Regions from separate parts of the Paenibacillus sp. FSL H7-0442 genome, predicted to be linked through region 2. Evidence: a T-box and tRNA genes for the amino acid it is inferred to sense, from the RefSeq annotation. Region 2 holds a T-box; the other holds one or more tRNA genes.
The links. The T-box of region 2 lies ahead of MHH57_RS19090 (valine--tRNA ligase). A T-box ahead of a tRNA ligase gene usually reads a tRNA of that ligase, here a tRNA-Val.
Positions count from the first base shown of each region.

Region 1: it has a tRNA-Val gene. The T-box ahead of MHH57_RS19090 (valine--tRNA ligase) is inferred to sense a tRNA for this amino acid. The anticodon was not compared.

Region 1 covers NZ_CP151963.1:3,553,994-3,560,989, forward strand. The annotation lists gene MHH57_RS15615 (DUF1292 domain-containing protein) at 1-25, opposite strand, end outside; gene MHH57_RS15620 (hypothetical protein) at 105-662, opposite strand; gene MHH57_RS15625 (MBL fold metallo-hydrolase) at 864-1,622, shown strand; gene MHH57_RS15630 (DUF3892 domain-containing protein) at 1,731-1,967, opposite strand; gene MHH57_RS15635 (GNAT family N-acetyltransferase) at 2,055-2,498, opposite strand; tRNA gene MHH57_RS15640 (tRNA-Val) at 2,641-2,712, shown strand; gene nirD (nitrite reductase small subunit NirD) at 2,962-3,291, opposite strand; gene nirB (nitrite reductase large subunit NirB) at 3,304-5,736, opposite strand; gene MHH57_RS15655 (ANTAR domain-containing protein) at 6,182-6,784, shown strand; gene MHH57_RS15660 (anthranilate phosphoribosyltransferase) at 6,804-6,996, shown strand, end outside.
Region 2 covers NZ_CP151963.1:4,339,937-4,346,932, forward strand. The annotation lists gene MHH57_RS19090 (valine--tRNA ligase) at 1-1,416, opposite strand, end outside; T-box leader at 1,470-1,754, opposite strand; gene MHH57_RS19095 (LysM peptidoglycan-binding domain-containing protein) at 1,826-3,151, opposite strand; gene MHH57_RS19100 (RluA family pseudouridine synthase) at 3,278-4,192, opposite strand; gene hemL (glutamate-1-semialdehyde 2,1-aminomutase) at 4,189-5,493, opposite strand; gene hemB (porphobilinogen synthase) at 5,524-6,522, opposite strand; gene cobA (uroporphyrinogen-III C-methyltransferase) at 6,571-6,996, opposite strand, start outside.

The sequences.
Region 1 (6,996 bases), 790 kb from region 2:
CGTGTTCATGTTTGTGATCACTCATGGAAATACCTACCTTCAAATTGTTTTATTTTCCCCCGTATCGTAACATGATCAAGGGTGCAGGTCAATTTGTGGTATGCCTAATTTATCGCTGTAATGACTTTTTCGGACACCAAGGTATAGCTGCCGTCTTTGCTCTCTTTAATATAGAAACCAACCCGGTAATTCCCTGCTGTTTTGAAATCATACGTAAAGTCGTTCGTACGGAACCAGAAGTTATCCTTTTGCGCTCCTTTGATATCTTGAGACTGAATATCCTTCACGTTGCCCGAAGGGTCGGTGATCGCTACCTTCACTCCGGAGATATCTGTTTTCAAGGTATCAATTTGACTAAATACATTAAATTTCACTTTATTGCCTTTATTCACGTTACCAAACACAGTATCTCCCTTGAACAGGAACATATGCACGTTAGGCTGGTCGAAAACAACTTTTCCACCGGATGGATCAAAATTTACAAGTCCGTTAAAATCACGGATGGGCACATAAGTCTTCCCATCAATGACAACTGCACCATCTTTTGACACCTCTCCATTAATAATCAACTGCACTTGGTCCTTGGCGGATTCCGCCGAAATGGCGGTCCCTCCCATTATTGAAAAGGCCATCATTAGGGCCATCACTCTTCTCCATTTCATCACTACTAATCCCTCCATCGTCATCTGTTAAAAACCTTCTGTCGTACATTTATACCTAGCTCAGCCGCACAAGTTGCGCTGTGTTTCACAAATTGTCCAAAGTTTTTACAGAAGGAGCCAAATCTTTAGTTCCAGCAGCATAGGTGGTAAAATACGACTGTAGAATGTCCTAGTACACAAAGTCTGGAGGATAGATCCATTATGAGCCTAACGATACAAATGCTTGGCACAGGCAGTGCCTTTGCCAAACATTATTACAACAACAACGCGCTGCTGGACAGCGGAGAAGGCAAACTGCTAATCGATTGTGGTACAACCGCTTCGTTAGCATTACACCAAATGCGCGTTCCTTTGCCTGATATTGACGCCATTTTAATCACACATATTCACGCAGATCATGTCGGAGGTTTGGAGGAATTCGGTTTTCAAATGAACATTCTCCATCGTCGCAAGCCTCTACTTTATATCGCCGAACCCCTAATCCACCCTTTATGGGAGCATACACTCAAGGGCGGGATGTCACAGCAGGGTATGATTGACAAGCTTGAAGATGTATTCGAGGTAAACGTAATAACGCCTGGCGTGCCCACTACATTAGTATCCGGTATCCAGGTGGAGCTGATCCCTACACGGCATATTCCTGGTAAAAACAGTTATTCCTTATTCATAAATGACCGCCTTTTTTATAGTGCAGATATGGTTTTTGACCCTGATTTGCTTCATCATCTGGTGCATGAACGAGGATGTCGGAGTATTCTGCATGAGGTTCAATTACAAGGTGCCGGAGAAGTCCATACGACGTTGGACGAGCTGCTAAGCTTGGCGCCATCTCTTCAAGAGTTGATTCGTCTGATGCACTATAGTGATGATATGGAACAATTCAGGGATAAAGCTGGCGTCATGTCCTTTCTGGAACAGCAACGATTATATCAACTTGCAGAGTTGGAACGTGCAGAGTAGCATGCTAAATACAGCTTAACAATTAACAAAAAGCCGCCTGGCTATCCTTTGTAGGAAAGCCAGGCGGCTTGCTGTTCTTAAATATAATGCTAGTGTTGCGAGTTAAGGTCAGAACAATGGCAGTTGATCCAGGTTATTAGAAGGATCTCCGTCGGCATCTCCCCGAATTCGTTTGCTGCCATCCTTGGCCTTGAAAACGTTAACGCCTGCAATTGAGCCTGTCTCAATCTCATTCAAAGCCTGGCTATAATCTAAAATCCGACCGGTAGATGTCTGAAAAGACATAAGGTCGCCATCCCCGTTTTTACGTACTGCTGTAATTTGCTCCCGTTCTGTATTAGCCATGCTGTATCGCTCCTTATCCATAGTATAGTGGAGGAACTTTTACTAGCATGCGCATTGTACAGATTTGTATGCACCTTGCGCTGCCGACTACAACTTTTTGCGCATACGAACATGCGGTATTCCCGCATCGTCAAAAGGTTCATCGGAGATCGTCTCGTAGCCAAGCTTTTCGTAAAACTTCTCGGCTTGACATTGGGCATCTAGCAACGAGTATCTTAACCCCAATTCACGTGCACGTTCCTCCAGTGCTAGCAGTAATACACGTCCATAGCCTGCGGCACGATGCTCCTTGAGAACGGCAATACGTTGCATTTTAGCTGTATCTTCCTCATAGTATGTCAACCGACCAGTGGCCACCATTTCACCATGTTCACAAATTAGCAAATGATGGGCCGTATCTCCCAGCTTGTCATAATGGTCAATTTCTAAATCGAGAGGAACCTTTTGCTCATCGACAAACACTTTGGTACGGATCGATATTGCCTCCTGTAGCTGCTCCTCTGTTGTTACACTTATAATTTCTGCGGCCATCACCTGTTCCCCCTATCATTAACTCCAAATTTGTAAACTCACTAAATTCGAATTATATATATAAATGGTCATGAAGTACAGGCTGACTTCTATTTTTTCACTTTACATATATGGTTAATACATGATATTATCTAATAACCGAAGGACGGTAGCTCAGCGGGAGAGCATTATCTTGACAGGGTAAGGGTCATGGGTTCGATCCCCATCCGTCCTATTCGTCAAAAGCCTTGATATTCAAGGCTTTTTTGTTTGTCTAGAGATAAATCCAGTTATCCTGTTTTTTAATCAAAATGATACTTATAAGATAAAAAAGCCGCCCGGAAAGATAGGGTCGACTTTTCTGTATACTCAGATCATTGTAATTTAACAATGTCATTTTTTCTTCAGCAAAGCTTTTCACCTTAATCCTTCTATTTATATAGAAGAAAAAAAACAGGACCTCAGCACAATACGCATAGAACTCTTAGATTACGATATAAACCGCCCCGCTCTCACCGTCAATCTCCGTCGGGTAAGCAGTCACACATCCAGTATCTGGCTCTTGCACCCGGCCAGTGGAAAGGTCAACTTTCCAGTCATGGAGCGGACAATGGATTGCTGAGCCACATATCATTCCTTCGGATAACCGTCCCCCTTTGTGCGGACAACGATTCTCAAGTGCATGCACGCTGCCATCGCTCAGACGGAATACAGCTATTTCTGTATCATGAATGCGAACTGTCCTTGCTCCACGTCGGTCAATTTCGTTCAAATTAGCTATTCTGATTCTGTTGGTTGTCGTATTGGTCTCCATTTTGTCAGCCCCCTATTCCATTACTGGCTTAAGTTCCGGCAGCTGCACAAAATTTTTGCGCAGCTCTTCGTTGTGAATAATTTCGTGCCACGGATCAGTCGTCGTGCTTAATGTCTCTTCAATTCTGGTCACCAGTTGCTTCCTCGTCTCTGCATCCGAAAGTGCCTGTTTGATGGATTCCACTCCGACCCGTTCCAACCAATGGGCTGTGCGTTCGTTCCAATTGGCCTGCTCACGATAATACTGCAGATAGGCACCGGTCCATTCCATCACTTCATCCTCGGTTCTAACGGTACAAAGTAGTTCAGCTGCCCGAACCTTGATACCCCCGTTACCTCCAACGTAGATCCCCCAGCCACCGTCAATAGCAACGACGCCCAAATCCTTGATCGTCGCTTCAGCGCAGTTACGCGGGCAACCGGACACAGCCAGTTTGACTTTGGATGGAGCATTCAGACGTTCAAATGCCTTTTCCAACCGGATGCCCATCCCCATAGCATCCTGCGTGCCAAAGCGGCAAAAGGTATTACCTACACACGTCTTAACCGTTCGCAGCGTCTTTCCATAGGCATATCCAGACGGCATATCCAACTCGGCCCAGATCCCTGGCAAATCCTCTTTTTTCACACCAAGCAGGTCAAGACGTTGACCACCCGTAAATTTAACCAGAGGCACATTGTATTTCTCCGCGACAGCAGCAATTTTCTTCAGGTCGGCAGGTGAAGTAACTCCTCCATAAATGCGGGGCACGACAGAATAGGTGCCATCTTTTTGTATATTGGCATGGTACCGTTCATTCGTAAATCTGGATTCCTTCTCATCTTCATAATCCAGTGGCCATAGCATACCTAGATAATAATTGAGGGCCGGCCGACATTTAGTGCAACCTTCCGGTTCGTTCCATCCCAGCACATTCATCACTTCTTTGACACTCTTTAATCCCATCTCCCGAATGCCATCAATGATCGCTTCCCGGTCAAGCGTCGTACAACTACAAATACCCTCTTTCATCGTTTCTCCGGCTTCTGCGCCTGCGTATAGCTGTAAGAGTCCCTCCACTAATGGCTTGCAGCCGCCACATGAGGCCGATGCTTTTGTGCATGCCTTAATCTCCCCGACACTCCGGCAGCCAGCCGCAACCGCCTCTCCAATGTCACCCTTGGATACACCATTACATCCACATACAATTTCGTCATCAGGCATCTGCTCCAGCATCATGGAGCCACTAGCTTCTGGTTGACCAGGATTGAAGCCAAGTAATAACTCTTTCTCTCGGCCAACCACCGACTCGCCACTTTTGATCAACGAAAACAGCATGGCTCCGTCAGACGTATCCCCAAACAGAACGGCTCCGATCAGTTTTTCTTCCTTGATTACGATTTTTTTGTAGACGCTACCAATATCATCCTGATACCGCAGGGAACGTGTTCCCGGTTCATCCTTGTAATCCCCTGCTGAAAACACGTCGACACCCGATACCTTCAACCTTGTCGAGGTAACTGAACCACTGTAGCCGGGAGTCTCCATTCCCGCGAGTCGCTGAGCCAGTACACCACCTTGCTCATATAATGGAGCAACCAGCCCGTAAGTGATTCCCCGGTGTTCTGCACATTCTCCAACGGCGTAGATGCCGGGGATATTCGTTTCCATGTGATCATTTACGATGATCCCGCGGTTTACAGGGATTCCCGCCGACACCGCCAGTTCAATGTCTGGTTTGATGCCTACCGCCATAACGATCAGATCCGCTTCCAACTCGCTGCCATCGGCAAATTTCAACCCTTCCACGCGGCGACGTCCTGTTATAGCCGCCGTCCGCTTATTGACCAGAAATGTCATTCCCTGCTCTTCCAGCTCGCGCCGTAGCATAAGGGAAGCAGCCTCATCCAGCTGCCGATCCATAATATATCCGTTAATATGGATAACTGTGACGTCCATCCCCAAGTTAAGCAGCCCCCTGGCTGCCTCTAGTCCAAGCAATCCGCCACCGATGACGGCTGCTTTTTTGTGCGTCTTCGCCGTCTCCATCATCGTTTCACAGTCACGAATATCCCGGAAACCGATAACACCATCCTTGTCGGCCCCTGGAAGCGGCAGAATAAAGGCTTTAGACCCCGTTGCCAACAACAACAAATCATAAGAGATGCATACGCCGGAGCGTGATGTCACCTGCTGCTTTTCCGTGTCGATAGCTGTGACAGGATCATTGGTATACAATCGAATATTGTTGTCTTCATACCAACTCCAGTCGTTGATGACAATATCCTGCAAACCAGCCCCTCCCGCCAGAACGGAAGACAGCATGATCCGGTTATAGTTTGGATGGGGCTCGGCCCCGAATACCGTAATCTCATAGCTACCTGGTGCAAGCTTCAGCAAATGTTCGAGAGTGCGTATCCCCGCCATTCCGTTGCCGATCAACACTAACTTTTGGATATTGTTCATCAGGTCACTCCCCTTCCATTTGTATCCTCAAAACATAAAAAGCCCGCTTCACATATGGGGATTCAAAATATCCCCCACATGAGAAAACAGGCTCCATTGCCGTTTCATCGAATACGCCGTTGTATCCATCAGAGTATGGAATTAAAAAGTATTGTAGCTAATATATAATGGTTCAAATGATATGTCAACATTCCTTACGCATTAACTTATAAAAAATTATATTTTATCACCATGTAACATGTCTATGACGTATAAAATATCACTCCCCTACAAAATTAGGATTGATTTTCAGACCAAAACACGCCAAAATGGTTTAAAAGTCCGTTTTAACTTGATGATGGTGGAAAAATAAAGCAAACGGATAAAATCCAATGTCATATTTGTTATCAATGAATACCATCCCCATCGCTAACTACCCTTCATATTACAGAGAGGAGGAGCCCGCTTGCGTTCCTTGTTGGTAATTCACTTACATTCTGACCATGTATCTGAGCAGACACACGCCGTTTCCTCATGGCAGGCAGGACCTGAAAACCTTTTAGAATCCAACGGATACCTAACTCTGCCCTGCCGCAATGAATCTGAAATCAAACAGCTAATCCTTAATGCAGATGCGGCGGTACTAGACATGCCTGTCGGCACGATCAGCATGTGGGGTGGCAGGCTGGAGCAAGCCAAAGCAGTCCCGTTGCTCTGGTGGTGCAGCGCAGAATCAGCGTTATCATCGACAGAGGCTTGTGAAGCTGATGTCACTGTTGATGGCATTCTAACCCCTTCTATGGCAGCCCATGAGCTGAATTGGGCTCTTCATTTTAGTGCCAAACGCTTTTTTGAACGCCAGCACTGGCAAAGTGAACGCAAGCAACTGACCGCTCGGTTGGAAGAACGCAAATGGATTGATATGGCGAAAGGAATACTTGGAGAAGTAAACGGTATCCCGGAAGCGGAAGCATATGATGTGCTGCGGAAAAAAGCAATGAACGAACGCAAACGTATCGTTGATGTGGCAATTTCCATCGTCAAAGCACAGCAAATGCTAAAAGCATAAATCTGAAAGGGGCCTGAACATGAATATCATAGAAATATTAAAAGAAGTGGGTCGTGGCAAAAGGGGCGCCCGGGATCTGAATTACGCCGAAGCCGAAGCTGCTGCCGAACTTATTATGACCCAGTCAGCAACCCCTGCTCAAATCGGAGCTTTCTTTGCCGCGGAGCGCATTAAAATGGAGAGTGTTGGCGAGCTGGAAGCATTCGTAAACG
Region 2 (6,996 bases):
CAGTGTCGAAAACGGCCACAAAGCCGAGCTGAACCAAGTATCCAGCACATCCTCATCCTGTTTTAGCTTTCTGCCAGCATACTCAGGCAAAGTTGTAGGGTCCTCCGCCGATACAATCACTTCTCCGGTATCCTCATCGTACCAAGCCGGAATACGGTGTCCCCACCATAATTGACGGGAAATACACCAGTCACGCACATTTTCAATCCAATGCAGATAAGTACGTTCAAAGCGATCCGGTACAAAGTTTACCCCGTTGCCAGCCTTCTGCACTTCAATGGCTTTAGCTGCCAGAGGCTTCATTTCCACAAACCATTGTGTGGACAGATAAGGTTCTACAACTACACCTGTACGCTCGCTGTGGCCTACTTGATGTACGTGCTCTTCAATACGAATCAGTACGCCCTGCTCTTTCAGATCAGCGACGATTTGCTTACGGCAATCGCTACGATCAAGGCCCTGATATTTGCCTGCTTCGGCATTCATCGTTCCCGTTTCGTCCATCACTGTAATTTGTGGCAGCTGGTGACGTTGTCCCATTTCAAAGTCATTCGGGTCGTGAGCCGGTGTAATTTTAACCGCGCCGCTACCGAAATCTTTATCAACATAATCATCCGCAATGACCGGAATTTCCCGTCCGATGATTGGGAGCACAAGCGTTTTGCCGATCATTTGCTTGTAGCGTTCATCTTCCGGGTGTACAGCTACAGCTGTATCGCCCAGCATCGTTTCAGGACGTGTAGTGGCTACCGTAATAAATCCGCTACCGTCTTTCAGTGGATATTGCAGGTGATACAGATTTCCGTTCACCTCTTTGTATTCCACCTCAATGTCCGATAATGCAGTACGTGCAGCAGGGTCCCAGTTTATGATGCGTTTACCGCGATAAATCAGACCCTTCTTGTACAGTTTAACGAATACCTCGCGTACCGCTTGGGACAGTCCCTCATCCAGCGTAAAACGCTCACGAGAATAATCGAGAGAAAAGCCCATCTTTTCCCATTGGTTATGGATATTATCTAGGTAAAGATCCTTCCACTCCCACACTTTCTCCAAAAACTTCTCGCGGCCCAAATCATAACGTGTCAGGCCTTCTTCACGCAGCTTTTGCTCTACCTTTGTTTGGGTAGCAATACCCGCATGGTCTGCCCCTGGCAGCCACAAGGCATCATAGCCCTGCATCCGCTTGGCGCGAATAATAATATCCTGCAAAGTAAAGTCAAGAGCATGTCCAATATGCAACATACCTGTAACATTCGGTGGTGGAATAACGATTGTAAAAGGCTCTGCCTCTGGATGTTGCCCAGCGCGGAAATAGCCCTTCTCCATCCACGTTTTGTACCATTTTTGTTCTGCTGATTTTGGATCGTACGTTGTTGGCATTTCCAAGGTTGTCTTGTTGTCTTGTTCTGACATATCAGGATACCTCCATGATTTTTCAATTGGCAAATAAAAAAAGCCCTTCATCCTCAAAGGACGAAAGGCTGTTCTCTCGCGGTACCACCTTTGTTTCACCCCTAGTGTATGTATCCACTGATCCATTACACATGGTGTGACACTTTATGCAGATAACGGTTGCGGACCGGCCTTATTCTACCGTGAACCTCTTATCTTCCGTAGGAATTAAATGAGGAACCGTTCAAACAGGCGACTCCCGGGTGACTTCGGCCAGTAGCTTCCTGCGGAACCTCACAGCGCTGCAATTCCACTCTCTGAAGGGCTTGCTGCCTACTCTTCCCGATCTCAGTCTTTCAATAACTATACCACATCATACATTTCCCATTGACTATAGTCAACACCCGCTGTGCATTTTTCAGCAACCGGATCAAGGGATGTACAATACCTGTCCTTCTTCCACATGATGCTCCGCCAATCTGTTATACAGTTGAAGCTCACGCGTGCTGAGCTGATAACGGTCAGCTATGGTTTCCAGTGTATCCTCGCGCTGTACTATGCATAACCGCACCTTACGAAAAGGTGTTTCATCTTGTGTATGAAAAAAAAGGTTCTTCCACTTGGCATTCTCCCGCTCTTCTTCGGCTTTCTGATCCTGCGGCTCCTGCTCCAATTGCTGCTGGTATTCCGCTTCTTTCACCGAACGGCTGGATTGGAGCAATGATGAGTAGACAACCGGGTCTGGCTCGTCTGCCTCTTCATCCTTTTTACTGTTAAGCGCCACACGCATCTCTGGCTTATCCTCAGTAAAAGTGTCATGGGCCTCGTGATTCACCTGTTCTGACGCTTCAGGCCTGAAGTCGAAGCTATCTACTTGACTCGCTTCCAACTGTGGCTCCAGATAGACCTCGGACTCCGTAGCAGGATGCGGTTCAGACAGCAAAGGGTCATAATTTACATTAGGAGATGCGGAAGATACTTTGGACTCATTTCCCCCTGCCCATGCTTCCTTTTGCTGAAATCCCCACACTTCCGGAGACCCATGCTCATGTTTGACCTCGGGAGAGTTATCTTCAACTGCTTTGCCCGTCCAAGGCTCATAGAATCGGTTAGGATCTACTGCTGGCTCATAAGCTTGCTGTTCCGACGATGATTGCTGTTCCCCTTGGTCCTCAGACAGCTGTTCCCAGGAAATGGACTCCTGTTGTACTGGCACACTGTAGGAGGTTTCAGGATCTGTAACGTAATCAGAGGTCGAGTCATTGGTAGAATAGGCCTCTGCCTGACGATACTCTTCATCGGCGGAAAGGGATTGAACCGGATGCTCAGGTGCATGCACTACGGTAAATTCTTCATCCAACCAGACCGCCGTCTCTTCCGCGTGCGAGCTTTCCACACCATGCAAAGAAAGAACGCCTGTAATGTTTAGACTACGTAAAGAAAGCAGGTCCACATCAAAATTTTCAATCTCGACAGAGATATCTTCCAATCTCCCTACGCGGTTTAGCGGAATGGTAATTTCCACAGGGATCAAATGATGAAGCTCGCTCGTGAACTGTTCAGGTGTGCGGTACACGCCCTCCAGCAGCAAATGCCCTCGCAAAGCGGCATGGTCGCCGTGGGTTACAACCTGAATGCGTGGCAGAAGCTCGATTTCCTCCAACTCAGCAATCCCGGCAGCTTCCTCCGTCAAATGAATGCGTTCATAAATATCAAAACGCAAGCCTTGCGGCTGATCATTCTGTTGTTTGTTCAAGGATGGCATCCTCCTTTGGGCAGTCTCCGCACATCCTCTGACTTCTGGTCAGGCGCACGGAAACTCCATATTGCAAACCGTTTCTAGGTTCAAGTATATGCGCCAAAATAGAAGGCATGCCATCTTTTATAGCTGTTTGTGCAGCTTTTGAAAATCATCCGGCCAAGCATCCTCCACAGTAATCGTTTCGCCACTCAGCGGATGACAGAAGGTAAGACGCTCTCCGTGTAGCGCCTGCCTGCCAAAATCAGTAGCACGCCCCCCGTATAATACATCCCCAAGCAACGGGTAGCCAGCATGACTAAGATGTACGCGAATCTGGTGCGTCCGTCCTGTCTCCAGCGTCAGATATACGAGACTCACTGCACTTGAACCGCTTCCCCATACTTCCCCGAGTTCAATATGGGTAACCGCCTTCTGCCCAGTCGGAGATACACGACGGCGCTGCTTATGATGCCTGTCCTTGCCAATCGGCCAATCCAACGTTCGCAGCGATGGAGGTACTTCCCCTCGTACCAAAGCTACATACCGGCGGTCGATATCCTTAGCTCTCATTTGCTCGTCCAGCTTGAGCAACGCAAACTCATTTTTGGCATATAGCACCGGGCCCGTCGTATCCACATCCAGACGATGTACATGCCGTACCACCGCATGAATGCCATTCATCTCATAGTAGGATGCGACAGCATGATCCAACGTCAGCGGACCATCCTGCACACCACCGTCCGGATGTACTGCCATACCTGCTGGTTTATGTACTACCAGACAAAAATCATCTTCATACAGTACCTTCAAATCATACCAGCGAGGGGTGATGCCAAGGTTCATTACAGGAAAAAGGGCCAGCCGCAGCCGGTCCCCTGTAAGTTCAATCTCTTTATCATGGCGCAGTCTGCGCCACAGCTTTTCCGGTAATTCCAAACGATTCAGCAACCACTGATCTACAGCATCAGCGCTGTTTTTTTCCCCGTCTGTGATTTCCCGTCCTGGCGTGACTTCCAGCCAGGGTCCTCTTCTTTTCCAGCCACCTTGCCAGCTCATAGACGTTTGAGCGCGCGATAGTTCGCCTCAATGGTGGCATCAATATCCTCTACCGTATGCACGCCCGATACAAACATACCCTCAAATTGAGATGGTGCTACACTGACTCCCTCATTCACCATTTCAGTAAAGTAACGACGGAAGTGGTCCTGATTACTCGTTTTAGCTGTATCAAAATTGACAACCTTTTCTTCTGTAAAAAATGGACAAACCATGGAACCCACGCGATTGATCGTGACAGGGATACCTAGCTCGTTCGCATTACGTTCGAATCCGGCTTGAAGTCGTGCTGCCCGCTCTTCCAAGCGATCGTATACTTCTGGCGTCAGCAATTTAAGTGTCGAATAACCTGCTGCCATAGCCAGTGGATTTCCGCTAAGCGTACCCGCTTGATAAATGGGCCCCGATGGAGCAATCCGCTCCAGAATATCACGACGTCCGCCGTAAGCACCTACAGGGAGTCCACCACCAATCACTTTACCCAAACAGGTAAGATCCGGTGTCACACCAAAGCGACCTTGAGCCGAATGAAGTCCAACCCGGAATCCAGTCATCACTTCATCAAAAATCAGCAGACTTCCGTACTGCTGGGTTACCTCACGCAAACCTTCCAAAAATCCAGGCTGTGGCGGTACAACTCCCATATTGCCTGCTACTGGCTCGACAATAATTGCGGCAATCTCTTCGCCAAATTTCTCAAAAGCTAGCTTCACCGAAGCTAGATCATTATAAGGGACAGTGATGGTATGGGTGGCCACAACTTCAGGCACACCGGGACTATCGGGCAAGCCTAATGTGGCAACACCAGAGCCTGCTTTAATCAGCAAGCTGTCCGCATGACCGTGATATGATCCCTCAAATTTAAGAATTTTACTACGGCTCGTAAATCCGCGTGCGAGTCGAATCGCACTCATAGTCGCCTCAGTACCGGAGTTAACCATACGTACAATGTCCATAGAAGGAACACGCTCACATACGAGCTTGGCCATTTCGGTTTCTGCCAACGTTGGTGCGCCGAAGCTGGTTCCTTTTACAACAGCAGCCTGTAAAGCTTTAACCACTTCGGGATGTGCATGGCCCATAATAAGCGGTCCCCATGAACATACATAGTCTAAATAGGATTGACCATCAATATCATATACGCGCGATCCTTCGCCATGGTCGATATACACAGGTGTAATTCCAACAGATTTAAAAGCCCGTACCGGGCTGTTTACGCCACCCGGAATGTATTGTTTTGCCTCATCAAAGGCTACTTTGGAGTTCGTATCCTTGCGCACTGTTCGTTGTTCGTCGATCATTCTGACCACTCCTATCTTCTGAAAATAGACTTATTGCTTCAACCATCTTGCCGCATCCTTGGCCGAATAGGTAATAATCATATCTGCACCCGCACGCTTCATACTTGTCAAAATCTCTAGCACCATTGCTTTTTCATCAATCCAGCCTTGAAGTGCCGCTGCCTTGACCATGGCATATTCACCACTAACGTTGTAAGCCACCATAGGCAGATCAAATTGATCCTTAATCGTGCGCATTACGTCAAGATAAGAAAGGGAAGGCTTCACCATCAGCATATCTGCCCCCTCCAGCACATCAGATTCTGCTTCTCGCAATGCTTCACGTGCATTAGCAGGATCCATCTGATAGGATTTGCGGTCACCAAACTGCGGCGCAGAATCTGCGGCCTCCCGGAAAGGACCGTAAAAAGCAGACGCATATTTGACGGAATACGACATAATTGGAATATGTGAAAAGCCTTCTAGATCCAACCCCTGCCGAATCGCCTGTACAAAACCGTCCATCATATTAGATGGCGCGATAATATCTGCACCAGCTCTGGCCTGAGATACAGCTGTACGTACCAGCACCTCCAGAGATTCATCATTCAATACCTCACCGCATACCTCACCATCATGCTCATGCATGTGCACCATACCGCAGTGTCCATGGTCCGTAAACTCACACAAACAAGTGTCAGCCACAACCAGCAGTTCGGGATAACGCGACTTGATCAGACGAGTAGCTTCCTGAACAATACCATCGTCCACAAAAGCCGAAGTCCCTACGCTGTCTTTGGTTTCTGGGATGCCAAATAGGAGCACAGCGGGAATGCCGAGCTCACTAATCTCTTTCAGTTCTTCCTCCAGCCGATCCAGAGAAAAACGGTATACACCTGGCATAGAGCTAATTTCCTGTTTCACCCCAGTGTCAAATGTAACGTAGATCGGTTGGATAAAATCAGCGGGATTCAATACGGTCTCACGCACCATACTGCGGATTGCAGCCGACTGGCGCAAACGGCGATGTCTGGTAAAAGGAACACTCATGATTACAAACCTCCATTTTTTATACATTCATTAGTAAAAACAAAAAAATTATAATGTCATAACAGTACTTGAACGTTTCCACTCACACAACGATTGGATCAGACTTTCAATGGTCGCCTTCTCTGACATAAAACTTACAGTCAAGCCGGCTTGGGTAGCTGTCTCACCGGTCAAAGGACCTATCACAGCAATCGTAACTCCCTCCAGCAGCGACACCGGATCATGGATCCCCATTTGTCTGAGGGCTTCTAAGAAAAAGGTTACAGTTGAGGAACTGGTAAACGTAATCGCATGAATGGCACGCTCCTCAAGCAGCTTGAGAAGTTCATCATCCTGTGTGTTGGCTGCTAGCACCGTTTGATACAAATCAGCCTCGGTCACATGAAGTCCCATCTCCCTCAGCTTTTCTGGCAGCCACGGCCGAGCTAGATCACCTCTTGGGAGAAATACGTTCTGCCCTGCCTGCAAATCCTG